2 regions of the Aminobacter sp. 01T433 genome follow, and region 1 is predicted to be linked to the other one. Evidence: predicted binding sites of a transcription regulator. Region 1 holds the regulator's gene; the other holds the start of a gene.
The links. Region 1 encodes LexA, which represses DNA repair genes until DNA is damaged. Its sites were predicted from a motif close to TGTTCNNNNTGTGTTCNG; they were not measured.
Positions count from the first base shown of each region.

Region 2: ssb (single-stranded DNA-binding protein) is a predicted target of LexA. The motif match lies at 1,793-1,810, and genes of this name have one in related genera.

Region 1 is NZ_JBFTPR010000012.1:147,691-153,615, reverse strand. Features, by position in the region: gene moaC (cyclic pyranopterin monophosphate synthase MoaC) at 1-50, shown strand, start outside; gene AC1DLV_RS20795 (molybdopterin molybdotransferase MoeA) at 51-1,256, shown strand; gene lexA (transcriptional repressor LexA) at 1,365-2,084, shown strand; gene AC1DLV_RS20785 (ComEC/Rec2 family competence protein) at 2,137-4,374, opposite strand; gene gltX (glutamate--tRNA ligase) at 4,733-5,925, shown strand, end outside.
Region 2 is NZ_JBFTPR010000017.1:79,511-85,435, forward strand. Features, by position in the region: gene AC1DLV_RS24255 (MltF family protein) at 1-823, opposite strand, end outside; gene ssb (single-stranded DNA-binding protein) at 1,085-1,672, opposite strand; gene AC1DLV_RS24265 (EthD family reductase) at 1,879-2,187, opposite strand; gene AC1DLV_RS24270 (diguanylate cyclase domain-containing protein) at 2,468-3,436, shown strand; gene AC1DLV_RS24275 (hypothetical protein) at 3,486-3,647, opposite strand; gene AC1DLV_RS24280 (MmcQ/YjbR family DNA-binding protein) at 3,712-4,086, shown strand; gene AC1DLV_RS24285 (nuclear transport factor 2 family protein) at 4,449-4,820, opposite strand; gene AC1DLV_RS24290 (aspartate/glutamate racemase family protein) at 4,954-5,667, opposite strand.

The sequences.
Region 1 (5,925 bases):
TGGTCGAAAAGACCGGCGGCAAGTCGGGCGACTACAAGGCGGTCGAATAGATGGCGCTTCTGCCCGTCACCGAGGCGCTGGAACGCCTGCTCGACGGCGCTGAACCCAGCGGCTGGGAGACGGTCGGTCTCAGTGAAGCTTCAGGACGCGTGCTGGCAAGCCCGTTGTTTGCCTTGCGCACCCAGCCTCCTTTCGATGCCTCGGCCATGGATGGGTACGCTGTCCGCGCCGCCGACATCGCATCCCTGCCGGCACGGCTGAAGGTCATCGGCGAGGCTCCTGCCGGCAAGCAGTTCACAGGCGCTGTGGCGCAAGGCGAGAGCGTGCGCATTTTCACCGGCGCACCTGTGCCCAGCGGCGCGGACACTGTCGTCATCCAGGAAAATGTCAGCGATATCGGCAATGGCGAGATCGACGTGCTGGAACCGGCGATTCTTGGACGCAATATCCGCGCCAAGGGTCTCGATTTCAAACATGGCGATCTGATTCTCGACGCCGGCCGCGTGCTCGATCCTGCGGCCCTGTCGCTGATCGCCGCCGCCAACCACCCTGCAATGGCAGTGGTTCGCGCGCCACTGGTCGCCATCATCGCCACGGGCGACGAACTGCTCCCACCCGGCAGCAACCCTGGCCCTGACCAGATCATCGCATCCAACTCCTATGGTGTCGGAGCAATCGCCCGGTCAGTCGGCGCGCGCGTGCTTGACCTCGGTATCGCAGCCGACCGCAAGGATGCCATCTCAGCCCTCATCGCCCAGGCGCTCGAAGCCGAGGCCGACGTCATCGTCACGCTCGGCGGGGCCTCGGTCGGAGACCACGACCTGGTCCACGGCGTTCTGACCGGGCTCGGCATGGATCTCGATTTCTGGAAGATCGCCATGCGTCCCGGCAAGCCGCTGATGTTCGGCCGCCTTGTCAAGACACGTTGCGTCGGCCTGCCCGGCAATCCGGTCGCCAGCCTGATCTGCGCGCATATCTTCCTGAAGCCTTTGCTGGCGAAGCTTGGCGGGCGGCCCTATGCGCCCGACATTCGCAACGCCGTGCTCGATACGGCGATGGCACCAAACGATTTGCGCCAGGATTTCGTTCGCGCCATTGCACGCGAGACGCCTGACGGCCTCATAGTTACGCCATATCTGGTCCAGGATTCGTCGATGCTGCGCACGCTCGCCGACGCCAATTGCGCCATCATGCGTGAACCCTTCGCACCAGCCGCCGAATCTGGCAGTGCGTGCCGCGTGATGATGCTGCGCTGAACGAAACCGCCTCCTCCCTTCATCAGATATAAACGGTTGCAGAACACAACTGGAACAGATAGTGTTTTGTTCTGGGTTTGTTTTTCTTCTGATTCCTCGGGGGTGGCGATGCTGACGCGCAAACAACATGAGCTTTTGCTGTTCATCCACTCGCGATTGAAGGAGACAGGCATCCCGCCATCCTTCGACGAAATGAAGGAAGCGCTCGACCTCGCCTCCAAATCTGGCATCCATCGCCTGATCACGGCACTCGAAGAACGTGGCTTCATCCGACGCCTGCCCAATCGGGCACGTGCGCTTGAAGTGCTGCGCATGCCCGATTCCATCGCACCAGGCCTCAACGCGGCGCGGAAATTCTCGCCGAGCGTCATTGAGGGCAGCCTTGGACGCAGGCCTGAACCGTCGCGCTCCATGTCCGCCGGCAATGACGATGATGCTGGCGCGGCCGTGACCATTCCTGTGATGGGACGTATCGCTGCCGGCGTGCCGATCGACGCCATCCAGCACAAGACCCATTCGATAGCAGTGCCGCCGGATATGATCATGGGCGGCGAGCATTACGCGCTCGAGGTCAAGGGCGACTCGATGATCGAGGCTGGCATCTTCGACGGCGATACAGTCGTCATTCGCAGTTCGACCACCGCCAACCCCGGCGAGATCATTGTTGCACTAGTCGACGACGAGGAAGCGACCCTCAAGCGCTTCCGCCGCAAGGGCGCCTCGATTGCTCTCGAGGCTGCCAACCCGGCCTACGAGACCCGCATCTTCGGGCCAGACAGGGTCAAGGTCCAGGGCAAGCTTGTCGGGTTGATCCGCCGCTATTCCTGAACGGCCGATTCGGCGCGTCTCGGCCTGTTCGATGTTGCTCAGTTTGGTCCGGCTATTTGGCCGGCTTTGCGGTCTCCGGCGATTTCGGGCGTTTGACTGCGCGCTGATAGGGCGGCAGGCCCCTCGCCTCGCGAGAGAATTCGCGCTGCGTGTGCCACGGGCGATATGGCTCTGATACAGCGTGGCGGATTTCTAGTTGCCGACTTTTCTTGCCCGATTCCGGCTTCACGAATATCTCGGCGCTGCCCAGACGGGCGAGTTCGCGGCTGGTGAGCACTGCCACGGTTGAGCCTGGGCAGATGTCCTTCGTCGTGGCGTCTTTCAAAACGATGAGATCAGTCTTTGCGCAAACGCGCCTGGCGGCGGCCGCGTGTTCAGCATGCGCGATCAAGCCCGCAGATGGATGCTGAACCAGGCAAAGGCCATCGCTGCAGACAAATTCAGTAGGCTCGTCGGTGCTGCTTGGATCGCTGGAGTTGCCCGAGTCCTTCGGATTTGTCGAACCGTCGGAGTTGATACGGATGGGGCCGACAAACGCCTCGGTTTTTAAAGTCCGTTTCCAATTGTCGACTGTGAACTCGTTTGGTCGAGCGCGATTGACCGCGAGCTTTTGGTCTCCGATCGGCACCCCCACCAGGCGGCCATCTTCGGAGACGAGGACGACAGGCGTTTCGGTTTCCACCAGCGACAGAACGCCGAGAGCGGCAAATGGCATGGCGGCGACCCGCAACCAGGTTGTGGCGATCGATGCGATGACCAGTGCGGCGGTCACGAAGACAACGGCATGGGTCGACACCAGACCGACCGCATCGATGGGCGAACGCTCGGAGAACCACTTTGCAAGGGCGATCATGGCCTTCAGGCCGATGCCCATTACATCGAGAAATAGCCCTTCGAGACCAAGCGGCATGAAGATGCCGGCTAGGACCGCAAACGGCATCACCAGCACCGAGACGATCGGCATGACCGCCAGGTTGGCAATGAGGCTGAGCGGCGAGACGCGCTGGAAATGCCAGGCACCGAAGACACTTGTGGCAATGCCGGCGATCAGCGATGTCGCGACAAGACCGATGGCAACCGTGGCAAGCCAGCGCCATAGCTTCGATGGCAATGACCGCTGCACAAGTGGTCGTGCTTGCGCCTCCCGCCTGTCCGACCACCAGGCATAAGCACCAACAAGCGCGGCCGTAGCCGCAAATGACATCTGGAAGCTCGGGCCAACCACCTCGTGCGGTGAGATCAGGATGACGACGATCGCCGAGATCGCCAGGTTGCGCATGGTGAGTGCGGCACGGTCGAACAGGACGGCGGTCAGCATCACCGCGAGCATGATGAAGCTGCGTTGTGCTGCGACTTCGGCGCCCGAGATGAACAGATAGCCACCTGTCGAGACCAGGGCAGCACTTGCCGCGTATTTCTTGACTGGCCAACGTGAGGTGAAGCTGGGAAAGGCCGCGAAGCCGAGCCGCATCAGCAGCATGACGGTGCCCGCGACCATTGCCATATGCAGGCCAGAGATGGAAATGATGTGGTAGAGGCCGGTACGCCGCAGCGCCTCGTTGACATTTTCGGGGATGCCGCCGCGCACACCGACCACCAATGCCGCTGCAATCTCACCTTCAGCACCGCCGATCCGGTCGCGAATGCGCTGGGCAATCTTTTCGCGGATGTTTTCGACTGTGGCAAAAGCCTTGGCCGTTGCCGGCAATGGCTCGGCAGATGCGACAAGGTCCGGTCCTTTCATAAAAAAACCGCTGGCGCCGATGCCGTCGAAATAGCTTTCGAAGGAAAAATCATAACTTCCTGGCCGCACTGGCCCCGAGGGCGGCATGAGGCGGACATAGCCGGTCACCTGCGCCCCAGCCTGCACGCCGTCCGGAATCTTGCGTGCCGTTATCCGAACACGCTCCGGGGCGTAGCGCAGAACCGGACTCGCGGTTGCGAGGACATCAAGGGTCAGCCGCACGCGGCCATTGTCGAGACGATCGAGCCTGACGACGCGCCCGGTTACTTCACTCGAAATTTCGGCGCCAAGCATCTTCGTCGCCATGCGCGCTGTTTCAAGCTTCGCCACGGTCATGCCGAGCAGGCAGATCGCGCCTGCAGCGAGCGCGTAGTGGACCACTCTTTGGGAACTTACAAAGAATGCGAGCGACGCCAACAGCACGAACGCGATAGCCAGCGGCGCAATCGCAGGTTCGGCAGGCAGAGCGAAATAGCAGAGCGCGCCGAAAGACAGAAAGACCGGGGCCAGCAGGAAGGCAGCACCGCGGTCGAGTTCTGTTTGCATTGCGACAAGTGCCGATCGGGCGCTGATCCGGCGGTCGGCTAAAAGCAGTGATCCTTGCTGCTGCCAAGACAGACGCGGGGAGGCTGTGTGATTTGGCGACGACGCGTCGGAAAATGAGCCGTCGGCCCCGGGCGGCTTTGGATGCGTCCACGCGACAGGAAGCGTTGGCGAGCCTGCCAGCAAGCCGCGCTCGCTGGTCTCGACCACCGGATTGTTACCGGTTTGCCCTTCCCGCACGCGCTCGCCCATCGGGCCTGCCCCTTGCGCCCCAGACCTTCTATGCTACATCAACGCCACCGAAACGCCATGCGCCGCCGGTCTCCGGCCGGGCGACGCCATGCCTCCCTTGGAATTTGCTATGTCCGTCGTGACCCGCTTCGCCCCCTCGCCCACTGGCTACCTGCATATCGGTGGCGCGCGCACCGCGCTGTTCAACTGGCTCTATTCCCGTCACACCGGCGGCACCATGCTGCTGCGCATCGAAGACACCGACCGCGAGCGCTCGACCGATGCCGCTACCGCAGCGATCCTCGAAGGCCTCACCTGGCTTGGCCTGACCTGGGAAGGCGAGCCGATTTCGCAGTTCGAGCGCGCCCCGCGCCACCGCGAAGTCGCCGAAGAACTCGTGCGCATGGGCAAGGCCTACTACTGCTACGCCTCGCAGGAAGAGCTCACCGAAATGCGCGAGAAGGCACGCGCCGAGGGCCGGCCGCCGCGCTATGACGGCCGCTGGCGCGATCGCGACCCGTCCGAGGCACCTGCAGGCGTAAAGCCGGTGATCCGCATCAAGGCGCCGACCGAAGGCGAGACGCTGGTGCGCGACCGCGTGCAGGGCGACGTGCGCTTTCCCAACAAGGACCTCGACGATTTCATCATCCTGCGCTCAGATGGCGTGCCGACCTACATGCATGCGGTCGTCGTCGACGATCATGACATGGGCGTCACCCACATCATCCGGGGCGACGATCACCTGACCAACGCGGCGCGCCAGACGGTCATCTACGTTGCGATGGGCTGGGACGTGCCTGTCATGGCGCATATCCCGCTGATCCATGGTGCGGACGGTGCCAAGCTCTCCAAGCGCCACGGCGCGCTTGGCGTCGACGCCTATCGCGCCATGGGCTACCTGCCCGAGGCGCTGCTCAACTACCTCGCCCGCCTCGGCTGGAGCCATGGCGACGACGAAGTGATGAGCATCGAAGACATGATCCGCTGGTTCGAGATCGAGGACGTCAACAAGGGCGCTGCCCGTTTCGACTTCGCCAAGCTCGAGGCGCTGAACGGCGTCCACATGCGCCAGATGGACGACAGCAAGCTGTTCGACATCTTCGTGACGACCCTGCCCTATCTGCCAGGCGGCGATGCGATCCTCGCCAAGCTCGACGACAAGCGCACGGCACAGCTGCTTGCGGCCATGCCTGGCCTCAAGGAGCGTGCCAAGACATTGATCGAGTTGGCGGATGGCGCGGGCTTCCTGTTTGCCGAACGTCCGCTCGCCGTCGACGAAAAGGCAGCGGGGCTACTGGCTGGTCCGGCCAAGGACATTCTGAA
Region 2 (5,925 bases), on a different contig from region 1:
ATTTGAGCTTGGGGCTGTCCTTGCGGATCGCCCAGGCGATCTGGTCATGGTCCGAAACAACGATGTCGGATCGCACCACGATATCGGTAAAAACCTTCGCCCAGATATCGGCCTTGTGCTTGTCGACGACGGTCCAGCTCAACAGGCCGGCATTGACCATCTCGAGCAGATCTTCATCTTCCAGGTTCTCGTCGATCGGCTTGATCTGAATGGGCGCGCGGCCATTCTTCTCGAAATCCGCGTTCAACGCTGCCAGATGCTCGGAATAGCTGCTGGAGAGCCGAACCCGAACCTCTTGCCCGGAGAGGTCGGCGACAGACGCGATAGCAGGAGCTGCCGGACCGGTGACAAGGACTTCGCTCGCCTCGCCATAAAGCGGTTCGGTGAAAGCCACCTGCGACAGGCGTGCCTCGGTGACAGTGAGGTTTGCCATGACGATGTCGCCGAGCCCTTCGTTGAGCGCCGGCAAAAGGCGATCACGCGGCAAGGGAACAAAGCCGACCCGGATCTTGTCGACCTCTTTCTTCTTGCCTTTGTTGAGCTGCTGTTCCAGCGCCCGGCCAAACTCGACGGCGGTTCCGAACTGCTGCCCCCGATCGACGAAATAGATCGTCTTGCTGAACGGCACGATGATCCACACCACCCGCCGCTCAGCCATTTTATCGAGATCACCGAGATGTTTGGAGACAAGCGGAGGCCGCACGGGATCGTTCGACTGCGCCAGGCTCGTCGTTGTCGACGCCACAAGCAAGGTCAAAAAGCCAACGACAACTGAGCACAGCGTCTTTGCGCTGCGCGCGCTTAAAGCCCATCCGTCAACCATACACGCCCCCACGGATCGTTGCCCAATCGAGAACCGCGCGGCTGTCAAACACAGCCCTGATGGCACCGCCCAGATGCCGAATGCCCCGTCAAAACCGCCGGCTATCTTGCCGGCGCCACATATCGTTCACCGCGCGCGCCAATCGAGAGGCGCTTGACCGCAAATGCACTCTGGCTGGCGGCCAACCGCATTACACCAGCAGCCCAAGCTCGCCGGGTGTGCGATGAGCTTGAAGCCCATCGCACACCCGAGCGATTGTCATCAAAACGGGATTTCGTCGTCGAGATCGCGCGACGAACCGCCGCCCTGGCCGCCACTGCGGCCACCGCCGCCGCCTGAGCCGCCGCGTCCGCCGCCGTAGCCGTCGGTCGGGCTCGACTGGCCGAAGTCGGAACCACGTCCGCCGCCACCGCCGCCATAGCCACCACCACCTTGGCCGCCGCCATAACCGACCTGGCCACCACCGCCGCCGCCGCTGTAGCCGGCATCACCACCTTGGCCGCGCGCGTCGAGCATCTGCAGTTCGCCACGGAACTTCTGCAGCACGATCTCGGTGGTGTAGCGTTCGATGCCGTCCTTTTCCCATTTGCGGGTCTGGAGCTGGCCTTCGATGTAAACCTTCATGCCCTTTTTCAGGTACTGCTCGGCGACCTTGGCGAGGTTGTCGTTGAAGATGACGACCTGATGCCACTCGGTCTTTTCCTTGCGCTCGCCGGAATTCTTGTCGCGCCAGCTTTCCGATGTCGCGATGCGCAGGTTGACCACCGGCTCGCCGGAATTGAGCCGGCGGATTTCAGGGTCAGCACCCAGATTGCCGACCAGAATGACCTTGTTGACGCTACCTGCCATGACACCGCTCCGCGCTCGTCCGAAACCAATTCCAAGAAAATGTGAGGGCGCACATTAGCCCATCGCCCACATGCATGCGCCCCCGCCGGCGGAAAAGCACATGCTGTCCACAAATAGTTTTGTTCCTTTTTTGTTCTAGCGTCAATGGCGACAAATGGCAAGCGTCCCTGATGCATGCATTCGCTGGCGTGGGCAGTTCCCGCGGATCAGACTTCCCGATCTTCGAACAAGAACATGTCAACTCCGGCCGTTGCGAAGCCTTGAACGTCCTTTGCTGCGGCTTGCCCGTTGGGGCTCGCAAAAGCGTGCTGAATGGCGGCGAGGTCGTCGAAATGCAGGGTTGCGACCAAATGATAGCCCGAGGGGCCGTCCGGCGTCGCAATTGGACCTTGGCTGATTTCGTATTTTCGAAGACCCGGGATCGTTTTTGCGATCGGAATGTGCGTTTCGAGATAGTGCCTGTCGAACGCCTTGGTATCCGTCGGCGTCTTGTACATCACAACCAGTTTGGCCATTTTGCTTCCCCTTGATTGCCTGACATCAAGGGAGTGTCGCATGCGCCCTCGTCGCAGGAAAACGAAATGCGCCTGGAATGCACGCAAGGTCGAAGGGTGTTTGTCGCGCTAACAATGCTGCGTGACCACGCCAGCAGCGAAGCACTGTTTTCGGTCGCCAAGCAGTTCAAATCGACAAAACGACTATGCCACAGCTTCTGTTTCCCGGCTATTCAGCGATATTTAACAGGCCGGCGGTACCCATTTGGTCATCGTGGTGCGAGCGGGTGGCCGTTGGGTGATGATCTCAGAAGATGTTCTCGATGCGGCTTTGCGAGATCTGTTCGAGCTGTCTCCGGTGCCGTTTTCGATTTCGACGATCGAGCATAACGCTCGCTACATCAAGGTGAACCCGGCCTATCTCCGCATGATAGGACGGACATGGGACGAGATTGACGGACAGCCTCTCGGGGTCGACCTGCCCTATTCGATCGACGATCCGGCACGCTGCGAGAGGATGAAGCTGCTTGAAACCCAGGGCTTTTACGAGCTCGCTGAAGTGGAAATGCAGCACTCGAGCGGGCGCATCATACCGACGCTCATAAGTGCGCAGCGGCGACGGATTGCCGGCGAGAGCTTCGACATCGAGATCCTCCTCGACAACTCCGAACGCAAGGCGTTCGAGCAGGCGATCTTGCATGCCGCGCAAGTCGATGTGATGACCGGCATCCAAAACCGGTCCTCCTTCGAAACGCACCTGCGCGGCGCATTGGCCAATTTGTCGTCGGAAAGCCGGCTGTTCCTGGCTTACATCGACCTCAATCGCTTCAAGCGGGTCAATGACAGGTTCGGACATTCGACAGGCGATCGGCTGCTTCAGGTCATCGCCAGCAGGCTCGTCGCGTGGGGCAACAAAGGGGATTTCGTCGCCCGCCTTGGCGGCGACGAGTTCGGGATTGTGTCTTCCTACGAGGCCGGTGACCCGTTCTCGCTTGCCCGCTTCTTCGATTTGGCAAAAGCGATCGCGGAACTCATCACGATCGACGAAAACCTGATCCAGGTCGGTGCCGCGATCGGACTGGCCGAAGCGTCGGCTGGCGTGTCGTTCGACGCGCTTCTGGACCAGGCCGACAGGCTGATGTACGCAGCAAAATCCAGCGGCGATCTCATCGACGTCCGCTCTGAATTGATCGGGCAGCATCTAGGGAACCAAGCGACGCCACCACGCGCCGTCGCAACGGATCCGCGAAATACTGACATTGCGATCTAGCGAAAATGGCCAATTCGCTTCGTTGTTCGACTTTCTTGTTTAGCCACCATCATCGATCATTTCGCGTCGGCAGGCTGGCCCCTTCTCCGCTTCCAGCGCCGAGCCGCTGTACGCCAAGGCTCAGCACGCCATACCTTTGCGCGTATCGCACTCTGTTCAGATCGGCGAGGCATTCGGCGACGAAGCGCTGCTGCTTGTCGGTGAGTGCCATGTCTGATTACCTATGAGGCGGGATTGAATTAGTCGTGCGACGCCTTCTGAAAGGGAGATGAGAAATGGCATTCGACAGTCCCGGTCTAAATACGGTCCTCAACTATGTGAAAACACAATACGGAACTGAGCCGGAGTTCCTTTGGCCCAAATTTCCAAACAACGCCATTTTGCGGAATAAGAGCAATGCGAAATGGTATGCTGCTTTGCTGATTGTTCCTAAACAGAAGCTGGGGATCGCAGGCGAAGGAACTGTCGACATACTGGATGTGAAGTGCGACCCCGCGCTGATCGGTTCGCTCATCGACAGGAAAAGCATCTTTCCCGGCTACCATATGAACAAGGAGAACTGGATCACAGTGCTCCTGGATGGTTCGGTCAAAGATAGCGCTATCTACGCACTTATCGACAAGAGCTATGAGATAACGAAGACCCAATAGGCTTTCCCTGAACAACCCGACCGATGTCCTCCGGACATGCTGCCTCTAACCGAGCACATCTGCCATGCGATTTAAGATCAACTTGGGTGACGACGGGTCAGTTGTGACCGCAGACGGCGAATATCTGGGTACATGGGGCACGGATGAATCAGACGCCTTTTATGAGTTCACGCCAGACGGTGAGACTGCCCCGCTATTCTCGGGAGTGTTCATGGGTGAATTCTGCAAGGCCATAGAGCATTGGCACAACAGCCTTGCGAGCTAGCACCACATGCCGAGATGATCACTCCGCCCGTCTGACGGGTGCCCTTTGATCTAGAAGTTCAGGGCGGCGCGGCATGTCGCCGGCTCAGGCCCACGCTTCACTCCACAATCTTCCAGTAAGAGTCCTTGCGGATCACTTTCCCGTCGCGAAACGTGTAGAAGTCACAGCCTCGGACTTCCTTTCGGACCCCGTCGCGTGTCGTACCAGTCAGCGTCCATTTCGAGATGCCAGTGTCGGCGGTCGAATCCACGAAGTGCTCACCGTTGCCGTAGTGGACATCAGGCAGGCCCTCAAAGCGCGATGCCAGGGCCTCTCGGACGCTCGATTTGCCTTCGAAACGCGCCCCCCATGGCGCGGTTCCCCTTGGCATCTCCAGGATACAGTCGTCGGCGAAAAACGCCATAATGCGATCGAGATCATGCGCGTTGAATGCGTCGTTCAACTCCGTCAGTAACGATCGAATTTCCATCGCGCGCCCCCTACCAATCAGAGCCCTTACGCCGCCCTTTGTGCGTTCAGCAACGGCTCGAGCATTTCTTGATTATGTTCGGGTTTTGCGCCGAGCGCCATCCAGTGTGTGACTTTGGTGAGTGTTGCCAGCCTCAGCTCTCCCCCAACGCCCGCTCCACCGCCGCCTCGGCATGCAGCTTCACCACGTCGAAGGCCGGCATCGGATAGGCATCCATGTCAAGCAAGAGTGGCAGCTCGGTGCAGGCGACGACGACGGCCTGGGCACCTAGGGCGCCTAAGTCGTTTGCGATCTGCCAAAGCGCCCGCTTCGACTTTTCTTCGATCACGCCAAGGGTCAGTTCATCTATGATGATCCGGTGCAACGCCGCGCGCTGGTCCTCGGGCGGAACGATCACCTCGATGCCAAATTGTTTCCGCATCCGCTCGGTGAAAAAGCCCAGCTCCATCGTATAACGCGTGCCCAAAAGCCCGACGCGCGCGAGGCCCTTGGCGCGGATCGCTTCACCTGTCGGATCAACGATATGCAGCAACGGAATGCCGATCGCCTCCGCCACCTGGTCGGCAACGGTATGGGCCGTGACAGCCGTCAGCATGGCGAATTCGGCACCGGCCTTTTCCAGGCTGCGCGCCGCGTCCGAAATCACGGCCGCCACTTTTTTCCAGTCGCCCTGGGCGGCAAGCGCATTGAGCTCGTCGAAGTCGAGTGTGAACATCAGCGAACGTGCATTGTGATGCCCGCCCATGCGGCGATGCGCGGCAGTGTTCAGCAGCCGGTAATAGAGCGCGCTGGATTCCCAGCTCATGCCGCCCAGCAACCCGATCAGCCTTGTCTGGCGAACTGTCATGACAACTTCCCCCGGCTTTGCCGTCGCTCCCATCCACGGCTTGTGCAACGCAGAATGGCATCGCAAGGCTGCTGCGCAAGGGATTGCCAGCAGGAAATCGCTGCACAATTCCTAGTGCATGACCCCCAAAATCGGAATCGATTTTCGGAAAGGATCATGCACCAATTCAAAGCGCTACAGCGTCCTTGCGCGTCCAAGAGGACGCGCGGCGCTGTAGGCCAAAAAATGGCCCCGCCGCTCCCAGGAGCGCACGGGGCC